3 regions of the Brevibacillus sp. FSL K6-2834 genome follow, and region 1 is predicted to be linked to each of the others. Evidence: riboswitches for the same ligand, from Rfam matches in the RefSeq annotation. Region 1 holds a riboswitch; each other region holds the start of a gene.
The links. A riboswitch is a leader RNA that binds a small molecule or an ion and turns the genes downstream of it on or off. The one in region 1 is predicted to bind S-adenosylmethionine.
Positions count from the first base shown of each region.

Region 2: another riboswitch for S-adenosylmethionine. It lies ahead of NST96_RS03065 (homocysteine synthase); the one in region 1 lies ahead of NST96_RS17430 (homoserine dehydrogenase).
Region 3: another riboswitch for S-adenosylmethionine. It lies ahead of NST96_RS02490 (sugar ABC transporter substrate-binding protein); the one in region 1 lies ahead of NST96_RS17430 (homoserine dehydrogenase).

Region 1 is NZ_CP151945.1:3,514,241-3,517,517, reverse strand. It holds gene NST96_RS17435 (saccharopine dehydrogenase C-terminal domain-containing protein) at 1-465, opposite strand, end outside; SAM riboswitch class I at 1,093-1,204, shown strand; SAM riboswitch class I at 1,308-1,422, shown strand; gene NST96_RS17430 (homoserine dehydrogenase) at 1,508-2,758, shown strand; gene glpK (glycerol kinase GlpK) at 2,860-3,277, shown strand, end outside.
Region 2 is NZ_CP151945.1:581,563-584,839, reverse strand. It holds gene NST96_RS03070 (hypothetical protein) at 1-104, opposite strand, end outside; SAM riboswitch class I at 980-1,084, shown strand; gene NST96_RS03065 (homocysteine synthase) at 1,166-2,467, shown strand; gene NST96_RS03060 (GNAT family N-acetyltransferase) at 2,601-3,107, opposite strand.
Region 3 is NZ_CP151945.1:455,773-459,049, forward strand. It holds gene NST96_RS02480 (S-layer homology domain-containing protein) at 1-41, shown strand, start outside; gene NST96_RS02485 (phosphotransferase family protein) at 284-1,222, shown strand; SAM riboswitch class I at 1,288-1,409, shown strand; gene NST96_RS02490 (sugar ABC transporter substrate-binding protein) at 1,539-2,564, shown strand; gene NST96_RS02495 (sugar ABC transporter ATP-binding protein) at 2,641-3,277, shown strand, end outside.

The DNA.
Region 1 (3,277 bases):
AATCTCATCGACTTCGTCCAACTGATCCACAGCGTACCGCGCCGCGATGTTGGAGAAGCCGGGATCGCACCCAAGCCCCATGATTCCGAGAATGCCTGCCGCTTTGAATTTATCGGTCCAGGCTAGCTGCTTGCGGAGCCATTGCGGGCCGCTGGAAGCCGTGTCGATATAATGGGTTTTCGTGTTCAGGCACGCTTTCATCACTTCAAAGTTGTTTTCCGGCAAGCCGATATGCAGCAGTACGTCAATGTCAGTCAAAATAGATTGGACGCTCGATACATCGCGTGCGTCGACACGTTTTACCTGGATTTCCACATCCGTCTCCCGGCGCAGCTCGGCAGCCAGCTCTTCAGCCGGGCCGATCGATATATCTGCCAGCACCAGTTTTTGCAAATACTTCGATTTCACGATTTCACACGCGCTTACTTGTCCTACACCGCCAACTCCTAAAATAGCGACTCGCATAGAGTCCTCCTTCCATTTTTGGAAAACGTTCTATCTTCGCATTCGAAACAGCCATTTCTGCAAATGCAGATCGATCGTAGCAGGAAATACCGCGACTTGTGTCGCAACATCGATTGGTTCACGCGGACGAAGTCTCATCCAAACACCCTCCTTCTGCACACGGGCAGATCATAGTAGAAACCGAAGCTAAGTGGGACGATCGTGGATCAAAACAGGCAGCAGCCTACTCAAAAAAAGCACCTCCTTCCTGCTGAAAAAGTCAGAGTGGAGCGTCTTTTATTCATGTATATTCGACGCACCCGACGTCCCATGCGAATGGAAAAAGGGAATTATACTCTGACTTTTCTGAAAATATATGCAAGAATGATACCAAATGACCGGCTGCTTCCTGTGCAGTATGAAGGAGCATCGGCAGTACCATTATTCTCACTATTGAGAAAGCAAAAACCAAAACAAAGTGCTGGAAATGTCTGTTGGTGCGCCATCACCTGCATGAGAACACCTTATTAAAAATGAGAAACCTTTCTTTTCAAAAATGAAAGGAATTGTCCGAAGATGAAATGTCGGAAATATCTGGTTGACGGCTCAAACCGAATTCCTTACAATGTTGCCAACAGGAAAATACTGTTCTTATCCAGAGAGGCGGAGGGACTGGCCCGATGAAGCCCGGCAACCGTCACGCAGTTTGTGACAAGGTGCCAATTCCTGCAGGACTGATGACAGTCTTGACAGATAAGAAGCGGGAGTACGTCCATTCCGGATGCCAACCTTCTTCTTAACGGGAGAAGGTTTTTTATTTGTATGATCAAATGTTTTTGAGTTATCGCAACTTCATAACTTCTTTCTTATCCAGAGAGGTGGAGGGACTGGCCCGATGAAGCCCGGCAACCGTCACGCAGTTTGTGGCAAGGTGCCAATTCCTGCAAGACAGCAGCAGTATGTCTTGGCAGATGAGAAGGAGGCCCCCTGTAGCTCGCGAGCCTTCTTCTTAAACGGAAGAAGGCCTTTTTTATGTTTGAAATGAGAAAAAGAGGTGGAGTACATGAGTGCAAGTGTGGTAAAAGTAGGATTGCTTGGCGTAGGGACGGTGGGGGGCGGCGTCTTGAAAACGATCCGCTCTCAGCAGCAAAAGCTGTCGGACAGGTTGGGCAGACGTGTCGAGGTGGTCAAGGCGCTGGTCCGCAATGCGGAAAAGCAGCGGTCTGTACCGATTGAGAACAATCTGATCACGACCCGGTTTGAAGAAGTGCTGGCGTCAGACGTGGACATCGTCGTCGAGGTGATGGGCGGCGTCGAGCCGACATACGGCTATGTCCGCGCACTGATTGAAAAGGGCTGTCACATCGTCACCGCGAACAAGGAGCTGCTTGCCAAGCACGGAACGGAGCTGGTGCGGCTAGCCAATCGGCACGGCGTTCAGCTCGCGTACGAGGCCAGCGTAGCCGGAGGGATTCCGATTCTCGGCGTGCTGCGCCAGTTTCTCCGGACTAATGACATCGTATCGGTCAGCGGCATTTTAAACGGGACGACGAATTACATCCTGACGCGGATGGAACAGGAAAAGCTTCCCTACGCCGAAGTGCTGAAGCAGGCGCAGGAGCTGGGCTACGCCGAAGCGGACCCCGCCTCGGACGTAGAGGGCTGGGATGCCTTGTACAAAACGTACATCCTCGCCCAGCTCGTATTTGGTGAATCGCTGCCGCTGCATGCAGCCGAGAGGCAGGGGATTGAAAAGCTGCATCTCGGACAGATCGGCCTCGCCCGCGAATTGGGGTACCGGATCAAGCTGCTGGCCAAGGCTTCCAAGGCCGGGGGCGGTCTACAGCTTTCCGTCCGTCCAACGCTTCTGCCGCTGGATCACCCACTCGCGCAGGTGCAGGATGCCTACAACGCCGTGCAGGTGTCGGGCAATATCGTCGGCGACCTTTTGTTCATGGGCAAAGGGGCAGGCGAGCTTCCGACAGCAAGCGCTGTGGTGGAGGATCTGGCCTATTTGCTGACCCAGCGCTTCACTCCTCAGCCGGTCTGGCAGGAAAGCGAGCCGGCAGGCAATCGGGAAGCCGGGGAGAAGCGGTGCTTTTGCTATCTGGAAAGTAAAGCGTTGCGGGGAACGCCTGATCAAGTCACGCATTTTTTGGATCGGGCAGGAGTTCTCGTGGAAAAACAGCGAATACAATATGACTGGGCGAGCGTCTTGCGCATCGGCATGATTGCCAGCGGTTTTGCAGAGGAGCACAAGAAGGCGCTGCACCGCGATTTCGGCATCAGGGCGGAAGAGTTTCCCGTGTTGTGAGCGGAGACGGCCCAATGCTTCGGGATATAGACCGCATCCGGTTTCACCCCTAATAGAGGAGAAAAAGGGTGCCCGTATCCCGCGGTAGAAGGAGGAAGCTCATGGATACAAAGTATGTGCTCGCAATCGATCAGGGGACGACCAGTTCCCGGGCCATCTTGTTCGACAAGCAAGGAAGCATCGTCGGGATGGCCCAGAAAGAATTTCCCCAGCTCTTTCCCCAGCCAGGATGGGTAGAGCACAATGCCCTGGACATCTGGTCATCGGTCGTCGGCGTAATCGGCGAGGTTTTGGCCAGCCACAATGTTTCGGCGCAGGAAGTGGCAGCCATCGGGATCACCAATCAACGCGAGACGACCGTGGTGTGGAACAAGCATACCGGAGTGCCCATCTATCACGCAATTGTCTGGCAGTCGAGACAGACAGCGGGAATTTGCGAAGAGCTCAAAAGCAAGGGATACGACCCATTGTTTCGGGATACGACCGGTCTGCTGATCGATGCTTACTTTTCGGGCACAA
Region 2 (3,277 bases), 2.7 Mb from region 1:
ACGTTAAGCCTTCGACCGTCGAGTGCGTTAAGCATACTTGTAGTTACGTTATAACCGTCGCCTGTATAAATGTGTAATCCTCGAATGCGGTTCAGTGCTATCATAATGCAAAGTCCTCCTTGTTTTTGTAAGAGATAAACGACTTTTTGACCGGTCATCTTGTCGCTTTCACTTACTAGGTAAAATACAAGGAAATTTGCTCACTCTTTTTTTTGAACAGGTAAGGGATTGGCGTGGAATAATTGATCGACGTGAGGGGAAAAAAGTGAGGAATAAAGGTGAATTAGTCATGTTCCCCTCCAAAACTCAGCTACCGCATTATTCTGAGGAACTGGAAAAAGAGAAGGAAGAAAACGACAAATTTATCAGGGACCTTCGTGTTAGGGTTGAAGATATCATGAAAAGACAAGAGCTATGCAGGCCATCTTCACGAGAACAACACCAATAGGCCAGGGGAGCTACTCCCTAGCCTCAACACAGGATATTGTGCATATGTATACCTATACCTGCCTCTCGTTATGGCCCGTACGCAGCCATCGACCGGTGCAAAAATGCGCAAGGAAAAGCATCCATCACTAGGGCGCCCACTTCGAACAGGAACCTTGCAGTAACGGATTCGCCAAAATCAACTGAATATATTCAAAGCAATAAAAAAAGCCGGAGGCCTGTGCTTCCGCTCCGATTTTTTCCTTGCGCCAGTCCCGCATTGATCAAGGACAAGGTTTCCCAGCCTACTGCAAACTCATTTTCCATGGCTCTTTCCTTTCCTCCTTATTGTTGCTGTGAGGAAAAACAAAAAGCCCAAGAGCGTACACCACCCGAAACAGCTCCTCCCCACCCTCCAGATGCAGAGAAAAGACCATACGATAGCAGCGTTCTCGAAATCACAGAAAAACCACCAATTTAGTCGGAAATTTGATTGACCTTCCGAAATTGTCCCCTTATAATACCAAATAAGCGCTATAAGAAAATTGCAAACATTTCATCAAGAGTGGTGGAGGGACAGGCCCGATGAAACCCGGCAACCTGCGCAAGGACGCATGGTGCCAAATCCTGCAGAATCGCTGATTCTGAGAGATGAAACCGCCCGGCATGTCCGAAGCCTTCCCCTCTCAGGAGAAGGCTTCGTTTTCTTTATATCTTTTGACGAGAGGAAGAGATGCCCATGTCAGACCAGCAACAGTGGAAACCGGAAACCCTTGCCCTGCACGGCGGCCAATCCGTCGATCCTGTGACAGGATCGCGAGCAGTGCCGATCTACCAGACGACGTCCTATGTGTTCCGCGATACGGAGCATGCGGCCAACCTGTTTGGCCTCAAGGAGCCAGGCAACATTTACACGCGGATCATGAATCCGACGCAGGATGTATTTGAACAGCGCGTTGCCCTTTTGGAGGGCGGGGTCGGGGCACTTGCCACTTCGTCCGGCCAGGCTGCGATTACATTCGCCATCCTGAACATCGCCCAGGCGGGTGACGAGATCGTCTCCTCCAGCAACCTGTACGGCGGCACCTACAATCTGTTTGCCCATACACTGGGCAGACTGGGGATCAAGATTCATTTCGTCGATCCGTCCGATCCGGAGAATTTCCGGGCCAAGATCAACGAAAATACGAAAGCTCTTTTCACCGAAACAATCGGAAATCCGCGAATTGACGTCGCCGATATCGAAGCGATTGCGGCCATCGCCCACGAAAACGGAGTTCCGCTGATCGTAGACAATACGTTTGCCACGCCGCTGCTTTGCCGACCGTTTGACTACGGTGCCGATATTGTCGTTCACTCCACGACCAAGTTTATTGGCGGACACGGCACCGCGATCGGAGGAATCGTCGTCGATTCCGGCAAGTTTGACTGGAACAACGGAAAGTTCCCCGGGTTGACCACACCGGACCCGAGCTACCACGGCGTCGTCTACACGGAGGCTGTCGGACCGCTTGCCTACATTATCAAAGCGCGCGTGCAGCTCCAGCGCGATATCGGCGCGGCCGTGGCTCCTTTCAATTCCTTTTTGTTCCTGCAAGGGCTGGAGACGCTTCACCTGCGGATTGAACGCCACAGCCAAAACGCATTGGCGGTAGCCCGCTATCTTCAGCAGCATCCCGCGGTCGAGTGGGTCAACTACCCTGGCCTGGAGGACAGTCCTTACCACGAACTCGCGAAAAAGTACCTGCCGAAAGGAGCGGGAGCAATCCTCACCTTTGGCATTCGCGGCGGTGTTGCCGAGGGCAAAAAGCTGATCGAGTCGGTGAAGCTGTTCTCCCATTTGGCAAACGTCGGCGATTCCAAGTCGCTCATCATCCACCCGGCTAGCACCACTCATCAGCAAATGAACGAATCCGAGCAGCTTGCTGCCGGTGTGACCCCTGGCATGATCCGCATTTCCGTCGGTACGGAAGCCATCGACGACATCATCGCTGATCTGGAGCAGGCACTCCATGCGGCGGTAGCGGTCAGCAAGGTGTAGCTGAACATTTAACGAGCCGGGAACAGCCTTTTTCCTGAACCCGCCATAGCAAAAGGGACGACCCTCTGTCGCGAATGACGCGGACGATGGTCTTCCCTTTTTCCTTTTCCTTGGCAGAGGGGCCAAGGTGAGCTCAAATAGATTTATAGTAAAAAACAGTTGCATGCAATTCCCCATCCGCCGATCTGGCGTAGTCAGGGATGCGGCCCGCTTCCTTATATCCGAGTGAGGCATAGAGCAGGTTGGAAGGATCTCCTTCTCTCGTGTCGAGAACAAGGAGCGTCCGCCCCGCCTGCTTCGCCCTCGCCTCCGCTGCTTGCATCAATCTGCGGCCGATTCCCTTGCGGCGATAATCCGGATGGGCCATCAGTTTGGCGATTTCCGCCCTGTGTCTGCCGTTTTGCTTCGTGGATGCATGCAACTGGACGCTTCCGACAATCTCATTGTTGATTTTGGCCACAAGCAGAATGACCCCGGGCTGCAATACGTTCTCCCAGTACCGCCTTGCCTCTGCCTGCTCCATCGGCGGGAGAAAACCGACAGACGCACCATCCTCGACAACCTTTACCAAAATCTCCGAAAGCCTCTCAACATGCTCGGCAATGCGATTGCATTCTTCAACCTCTACTTCACGAAACATAGCAGACACCCCCAACTGCTGGTTTTGGCCAATCTATTCTTTCTACTATACGCTGTGGGTAATCTTTCTTACAACAAGCGATGTACTTTTAACAGACGACGTATGTTAACAGACTCTGTCAGAACGACAATTTCGTCGGCTTGCTTGCAATGCTACCGAAGCTTGTGGTA
Region 3 (3,277 bases), 2.6 Mb from region 1:
ATGGCTGGAAGATCGTAAGAGTAAATTACCAGCAGAAGTAGTTGGGAATTTGTGGGGGGATTGGGTCAGGCGCTGGCTTTAGCAGTTGCAGTCCAGGTGAAAAATGCAATGGCTGCACATCCAACTAAAGCGATAAACAGCGATTGACCCGTAAAGCGAGCAAAAGAAGCGGACGGCCCATTCGAGAGCTGTCCGCTTTTCATTTTTCATCTTCTGCGGGAAACCGGGATGATTTGATCACGGGGATAGCGAATATTCCGGAAAAGGCAAAGGAGAGGTGCAAATGACAGAATCAACGGAAAGGGACTGCTTTCAAAGATTGGTTCAAAGGCTTGAACCCCAAAGCAAGCTGGTTCGCTCCTGGGAGTTGAAAGGCGGTGTCTCAGCGCAGGTGACGGCGCTTGAAATCGAGCAGCTTGACGGCAAAAGGAAAAAAATGGTTGTGCGCCGGCACGGTGCGGCAGACATTTCACAGAATCCCCATGTGGCGGCAGATGAATTCAAGCTGATGGAACTCCTGAAGTCTGTGGGGGTGGCCGCGCCAGTGCCATTTTTCCTGGATCAATCAGGCGAGATTTTTTCCACGCCGTACGTCGTGATTGAATACATCGAGGGAAAGACTGAGTTCACTCCTGCCGATGTGACCGACCACGTTTTCCAGCTAGCTGCGCAGCTTTCCAGGATTCACAGTGTGGACGTCTCGAAGCTGGATTTGTCCTTTTTGCCCAAACTGGAGAAGGCATGTACCGAGAAAATCGAAAAACGGCCGGCAATCACAGATGAATCGCTGGGTGAGGGACGCATTCGGGATGTGCTGGAGGCAGTCTGGCCATTTCCTTCGCGGAATCCATGCGTACTGCTGCATGGAGATTTTTGGCCAGGAAATGTAATGTGGAGGGACGGACAGCTTGCTGCAGTGATCGACTGGGAGGACGCGCAGCTCGGAGATCCGCTCGCGGATGTTGCCAACGCCAGACTGGAGATTCTGTGGGCATTCGGCATCGAGGCGATGCTTCGTTTTACCGGTCGCTATCAATCCTTGACGAAGTTCGATTTTACAGACCTGTCTTACTGGGATCTGTTCGCAGCTTTGCGCCCGGCTTCCAAAATATCCGACTGGGGACTCGATGCGTCTACGGAACAAAAGATGCGGGAGGAGCACAGTTGGTTTGTCGCCCAGGCATTTGAAAAGATAGGGACAGGGAAGGGGAAAAAATCCTAGTTGACAGGTTTGAAAGCAGCCATTATATTCTGTATATACAAAAGGTTTTGATATGAGAATATGAACTCTTATCCAGAGAAGGCTGAGGGACTGGCCCAATGAAGCCCGGCAACCTAGCGCAAAGGAACACGTTTCTTTTGAGCCAAGGTGCTAACTCCTACAGGTAGCGATACCTGACAGATGAGAGGCGAAAATCCGCTGATTTAAGCCTCTTTCATCTGGAAAGAGGCTTTTTTGATGGAGCAAATGGATGTCGATTCCGGTTCAAAACCGCAGAACAGCGTACCGTGTTACTTTAAAAAGGGGGTTTTCCGATATGAAAAAGAAGTTTAGTTTGATTGGATCGCTTATCCTTTCTGCGTCTCTTTTGCTGACAGCTTGCGGCGGGGGCAACAGCGCGTCTTCCGGAAACGGCGGAGCGGGTGGCGGCTCCGGCGAGAAAGCAAAACGGATCGCGCTCGTGATGCGGCAAAACGTAGGCACATTCTCGGCTCAGTACATTGCCGGCGTCAAAGCCGAAGTAGAAAAGAACGGCGGAGAGCTGACTGTTTTCAACGCAGATACCGATCTGTCCAAAATGGCTTCCAACCTGGATGCGGCGGTCAACCAGCGTTTCGACGGCATTCTGATTGACCACGGCACTGCAGAAGCACTGCAGCAAGGAGCAGAAAAGGCTGTGAAGCAAAACATCCCGCTCGTGCTGTTTGATACAGACATCAAGCTTCCCGGGGTTCCGGTAGTAGAGCAGGATGACCAGAAGCTGGCTGAGCTTAGCCTGGAGAAGCTGGCTGAAGATACCGGCGGCAAAGGAAACATCGTGAAAATTTGGGTGGCTGGCTTTGCACCGATGGAAAAACGCCAGATCACGTACGAAGCCTTTTTGAAGAAATATCCGGATATCAAGGAGGTTGCGGCTTTCGGCAGTGCCACCAACAACACCGCGCTGGATACGCAATCGCAGATGGAAGCCATTCTGAAGAAGTATCCAAACAAAGGAGATATTACAGCGGTCTGGGCTTCCTGGGATGAGTTCGCCAAAGGAGCGACCCGCGCCATTCAGCAAGCCGGCCGTACCGAGATCAAAGTATACTCGATCGATTTGAGCGACGAAGACCTGCAGCTCATGCAGGATCCCTCTACCTCGTGGGTAGCGACTGCAGCGGTAGACCCGGGCAACATCGGACGGATTCAAGCCCAAACCGTCTTCAAAAAAATCAACGGCGAGCAGGTGCCGGACAGCGTCAAACTGAATCCTGTGCTGGTCAAGCGAGACGATTTGCCGACGGACAAGAAAATCACGATGGGAGATCTCTCCCAGTACGTGAAAGAATGGGGCAAGTAATCCTGCATAGATGGTGTAGCGTAATCCCGTTGATCATCCATCAACGGGATTCTTCCTTAATAAGGGGGGACAGAAAATGACGACTTTGCAGATGAACGGCATCATGAAGCAGTTCTCTGGCGTACCCGCGCTCCGTTCCGTCGATTTCGAAGTGAAAGCGGGAGAAGTTCACGCTCTGCTCGGAGCCAACGGAGCGGGGAAGAGCACGCTGATGAAGATTTTGACGGGAGCCTATGTGGCGGACGGAGGCTCTATTGTGATTGATGGCAGGGAGGCCGCGATCCAGTCGCCGCAGGATGCCAAAGCGCTCGGGATTCAATGCGTCTATCAGGAAGTGGATACGGCGCTGATCCCGTACCTCAGTGTAGCGGAAAACATATTGCTCGATCGCCAAATCCAAGCAAAGGGCTTGATCAGCTGGCGCCGCTTGTATGAAGAGGCGGAAGCGATTCTCGCAAGGTTTGGCTTTTCCATTCCTGTGAAAAAGCAGGTGGAAGCCTGTACGCTGTCCGAAAAGCAGCTGATCCTGATCGCCCGGGCGACGGTACAGCAGGCCCGATTCATTATTTTTGACGAACCGACAGCTCCGCTCAGCAACACGGAAACAGAGCGGCTGTTTCAGATCATCGAGCAGTGCAAGCAAGCGGGGTTGGGCATTATCTACATCTCCCACCGGCTGCCGGAAATTTTTCAAATCTGCGACCGGATCACCG